Regions from separate parts of the Nocardia sp. NPDC049190 genome, predicted to be linked through region 2. Evidence: riboswitches for the same ligand, from Rfam matches in the RefSeq annotation. Region 2 holds a riboswitch; the other holds the start of a gene.

Region 1 (2,475 bases), on a different contig from region 2:
CCTGCTTGGTGAAATGCACGATCCCCTGCACCCGTATCCAGAAATCGGTCCACTGCCCCGCGTCACCGGGGTTGACCAGCTGGTACACCGTGAGTCCCACCAGCCAGGCCACGATCATTCCCCAGCGGGAGGGGGCATCGTGCGCGGTGTTCCACACACCGTTCGCACGCAGGAAGAAATCGGCGACCAGCACACCGAGCAGTGGCACGAAGACCGACCCGATCAGGCCGAGGAAGCCGAAGTAGTCGGCCATGTCCAACCGCAGCGCAAGCAGTGTGATCAGGGTGCCGAGGCCGATCGACAAGGCGCGGCGGTCGACTCGCGGCGCCAGATTCTGGATCGAGACCGCCGTGGAATAGACGTTGGCGAAGGACTGGTCGGCTTCGCGCAGCACGAACACGAAGAAGAACAGTGCGCCCAGGCTCACCTGGAGGAATGGGGTGTACGGGCCGCTGTCCGCGGTCGTGAGCGCCAGGGCGAACAGTCCCAGGACATAGGCGATGATCTGGGTGACCGCGTAGGCCACACTGGCCGCGCCGAATGCCGAGCGGCTGCTGCGGGCGTGGCGGGTGTAGTCGGCGGCGACCGGCACCCAGGAGATGGAGACGGCGAGGGCGGCATCGGTGGCAATCCAGAACAGGTTCCAGTCGACCCCGAACGGGCCGTCGCCCCGCGGCCCGGGATCGGCCAGCAGGTCGGGTAGTCCGCTGCGGAGGAATTGCACGTAGAACCAGATCAACGCGATGACGACGCCGACCGTCACGAACCGGCGTAGCACTCGGACCGACCCGAGCGGCCAGATGGTCAGGACGGTGGTGAGCACTCCCGCGGCCACCACGTAGAGCCAGTGCGGCCCGCCGTGGAACAGCTCGGCGGCCGCATCGCCGATCACGATCAGTTCGAACGTCCCCCAGCCGATCAGCTGCGCGACGTTCAGCACGGTCGGCAGGTAGCTCAGCTTGGCGCCGAACAGACCACGCAGCAGCACCATCGCGGGCTTGCCGGTGCGCGCGCCGGGGACAGCCGCCGCACCGAGCATCAGCCCGCCCAGCACGGTCCCGATGATCGTCGCGAGGATGCCCGCCGCGATCGAGATCTGTGCTGTGCCCTGTGCGTTCGGCGCCAGCACCGTGTACGCGCCGGAAAACGCGAAGAGGCTGACGCCGAGGTTGGCCCAGAATGCGCTCTGATCCCAGAACGACAGCACTTTCGGTGCGGGCTGCTCGAGCGTGAGCGGGGCTTCGTGGCCGGCATTGTCCAGGGTCGATGATGCCATGACGGAAATGCTCCCTACGCCGGCATTACCCGGACAGGTTCATGCGGTCGGCGAAGCGTAGGGCACGCCCTCTCAGCCCGGCCGAGCCCGAGCTCCCGCGGTGGGTGATTCCGGCGAATAGTACACCCGCACCAGAGTTCGGCATGAGGGAAGACGAGGCCGACCTGCCCCTGTGGTCGCGGCACAGACCCGATGACGCGGGTGGTGCGCGAGTCGGTACGGCCGGGGACGGGCGTCTCGCACCGAGGATGAACTGCACCGGACGACCACTGCTCTGGCGGCCGCAGGCGGGAACCCGCCGCTCGCGGGGCGAGCCTTCCTATGGTTACCGTGCAGCACCCTTACGTCTGCACACCGGAGTTGCCGATCTGGAACAAACCCGGACCGACATGCCGATCCTGCGCTGCCCGATCACGCCGTCTACACCCCTGGACACTGCCGTAGCAGCGGGTGTCGGTGCCCGCTCCACCCGGATCTCGGTGGTCGCGGTCGGCGACCCGACCGAAAGCTGGTATCCGAAAGCCTATTTCGGGTGCGGCAGTCGCCGTAGCGTCGACAACCCGGCGGCGCGCCACCGCCTCGGCCCACTACCAGGACGGCGACGACGCGTGCTGACCTTCTCGGCGGTCGCTCCGATCGGCACGCACGACGTCGGGCGCGATCGCTTGTGCTGCTGGGAAGCCGGGTGGGGCCGCGCCGCTCGATCCGCCGCGATGGCGAACTATCCCATGAGGAACGAGCCCGCGAACCACGCCAGCACCACGAGGACCGCCCCGACCAGCGCGCCGGGAAACAGTGCCCGTCCCTGCTTGGCTGCCCTTCCGGACATCACCGCGCCGACAACGAATCCCGTGATTCCGCCGCCGACCATCACCCAGACACCCGCGCTGATGTCCACCCGACAGCCGGGTTTGGACTCGCACACACCACCCGCCATCAGGAACCAGGGCGCGAGCACCACGGACATCATGGCCAGCGTCGCGGGCAGGAACCACAGCAACGCACTCACGATCAGATCCGCGCTGCCCGGTGGCTCGACCGCGCGGGCTTCGATGCTTTCGCGCGTGGGATAGCCGGAGGGGCTGGCGCCTTGGGACACCTGGTTCAGATAACCGTGCATCGTGTCTCGCTATCGCTCGTCATGGAGTCGGCCGGGCCGATGGATGTTATACACCAGTCGCGTCACCGCCGAACTTGTT
Region 2 (2,475 bases):
CGTGTGCGGCGATCTTGTAGGTGATCACACCGACCTTGACGTCGTCGCGGTTGGGCAGGCCGAGGTGTTCCTTCGGCGTGACGTAGCAGAGCATGGCCGTGCCCGCCTGTGCGATGATCGCGGCGCCGATGGCCGAGGTGATGTGGTCGTAGGCGGGGGCGATATCGGTGGCGAGCGGGCCGAGCGTGTAGAACGGCGCCTCCTCGCACAGTTCCTCCTCGAGTCGCACGTTCTCCACGATCTTGTGCATCGGCACGTGCCCGGGTCCCTCGATCATCACCTGCACGCCATGCGACTTCGCGATCGTCGTCAGTTCGCCGAGGGTGCGCAACTCGGCGAACTGCGCCTCGTCGTTGGCGTCGGCGATGGAGCCCGGGCGCAGGCCGTCGCCGAGCGAGAACGTGACGTCGTAGCGCGCGAGAATCTCGCAGAGCTCCTCGAAGTGCGTGTACAGGAACGATTCCTGATGGTGGGCCAGACACCACGCCGCCATGATCGACCCGCCGCGCGAGACGATGCCGGTGACCCGCTTGGCGGTCAGCGGCACATAGCGCAGCAGCACGCCCGCGTGCACGGTCATGTAATCGACGCCCTGCTCACACTGCTCGAGCACAGTGTCGCGGTAGATCTCCCAGGTGAGCGCGGTCGGGTCGCCGTTGACCTTCTCCAACGCCTGATAGATCGGTACGGTACCGACCGGAACCGGCGAGTTGCGCAGAATCCATTCGCGCGTCTCGTGGATGTTCTTGCCGGTGGACAGGTCCATGATGGTGTCGGCGCCCCAGCGGGTGGCCCACACCATCTTCTCCACCTCCTCGGCGATCGAGGAGGAGACGGCCGAGTTGCCGATATTGGCGTTGATCTTGACCAGGAACTTCTTGCCGATGATGGTCGGCTCGAGCTCGGGGTGCCGGTGGTTGGCCGGGATCACCGCCCGACCCGCGGCCACCTCGGCGCGCACCAACTCCGGCGAGACCCCTTCGCGCGCGGCGATGAAGCGCATCTCCGGTGTGACGATGCCCTGGCGCGCCCAGGCAAGCTGGGTACGTGGGCCATCGGTGAGTTCGGCGGCGGCAGCGGGTGTTTGCGCGGACCCGGGCTCGGGCCTGGTCCACGCGTCGCGCAGCTTCGGCAGACCGGCTTCGAGGTCGATCTCCGCCGTGCCGTCGGTGTACAGGCCCGAAGTGTCGTAGACGTCGAAGTGCTCGCCATTGCTCAGCGTGATCCGGCGCACCGGAATGCGCAGTTCATCGACCTCCAGGTAGTGCTTGTTGCTGCCCTCGATGGGGCCGGTGGTGACCCCGTCGACAGGTGCGGAGGCACCGTCGGACGCAGCGGTGATTGCCATCTTTCCTCCCTACGCCGGCATTACCCGGTCAGGTTCATACGGTCGACGGCCCTGGCGCCTGTTCGGCTAGCCGTCCTCTCAGCCCGCTGGTGCGAGCCCCCGTTTGGCTTGTGAATTTCCCGACCGACCATACCCGTCCACCCGGAGTGCCCGGCGATTCGACGCGGTCCACGTCGGCGGATTCGGCGCCCCAGCCACTCGACAGTGTCCGGCGTCCGGATATCAGGGAATCACCGCGACCGGGCCGGCTGGATGCGGCCTTTCACCTCACCGAGTCCGATCCGCGCGGCGTTCGGGCCGGGGGCGGTGGCAGTGATGGTCACCTCGTCACCGTCCTCCAGGAAGGTGCGCTGCTGGCCGTTCACCAGAACCGGTGCGGTTCCGCCCCAGGACAATTCGATGAACGAGCCGCGCTGGTCCGGCTTCGGTCCGGAGACGGTGCCGGAGGCGTAGAGGTCGCCGGTCCGGGTGGCCGCGCCGTTCGCGGTGAGATGCGCCAGCATTTGCGCCGGTGACCAATACATCCTGGCGTAGGGCGGATATGTGACCGGTTGTCCGTTCCAGGCGACGGTGAAATCGATATCGAGGCCCCACCGCTCGGTCCCCTGGAGATAGGGCAATGGCTCCGGCGACTGCTCGGGCAGCGGGATCCGGGCGGCCTCCAGCGCCGCCAGCGGTGTCACCCAGGCCGAGATCGAGGTCGCGAACGACTTGCCGAGGAATGGTCCGAGCGGCTGGTATTCCCACGCCTGGATATCCCGGGCCGACCAGTCGTTGATCAGCGCGACGCCGAATATCCGGTCGCCGAACTCGTCGATGTCGACCGGCCTGCCGAGCGGGGAGCCGACGCCGATCAGGAACCCCAGTTCAGCTTCGATGTCCAGCCGTCGCGACGGGCCGAAATCCGGAGTGCCCGAGTCGGTGCCGCGCTGCCCGTGCGGACGCACCACCTCGGTGCCGGAGACCACCACGGTGCCCGCTCTGCCGTGGTAGCCGACCGGCAGATGTCGCCAGTTCGGCAGCAGCGGTTCGCCGTCCGGCCGGAACAAGCGGCCGAGGTTCGTCGCGTGATCGATGCTCGCGTAGAAGTCCACGTAGTCGCCGATGCGTACCGGCAGGCCGAGGTC

Evidence for each region. Region 2 has a riboswitch for thiamine pyrophosphate ahead of thiC (phosphomethylpyrimidine synthase ThiC). Riboswitches for the same ligand answer to the same signal wherever they lie in the genome.
Region 1: linked by a shared signal. The riboswitch ahead of AB0B25_RS29375 (cytosine permease) and the one ahead of thiC (phosphomethylpyrimidine synthase ThiC) in region 2 are both predicted to bind thiamine pyrophosphate.

Annotation. Positions count from the first base shown of each region.
Region 1 is NZ_JBEZDE010000056.1:21,591-24,065, forward strand. It holds gene AB0B25_RS29375 (cytosine permease) at 1-1,276, opposite strand, end outside; TPP riboswitch at 1,287-1,376, opposite strand; gene AB0B25_RS29380 (hypothetical protein) at 1,998-2,396, opposite strand.
Region 2 is NZ_JBEZDE010000011.1:3,523-5,997, forward strand. It holds gene thiC (phosphomethylpyrimidine synthase ThiC) at 1-1,348, opposite strand, end outside; TPP riboswitch at 1,341-1,460, opposite strand; gene fahA (fumarylacetoacetase) at 1,579-2,475, opposite strand, start outside.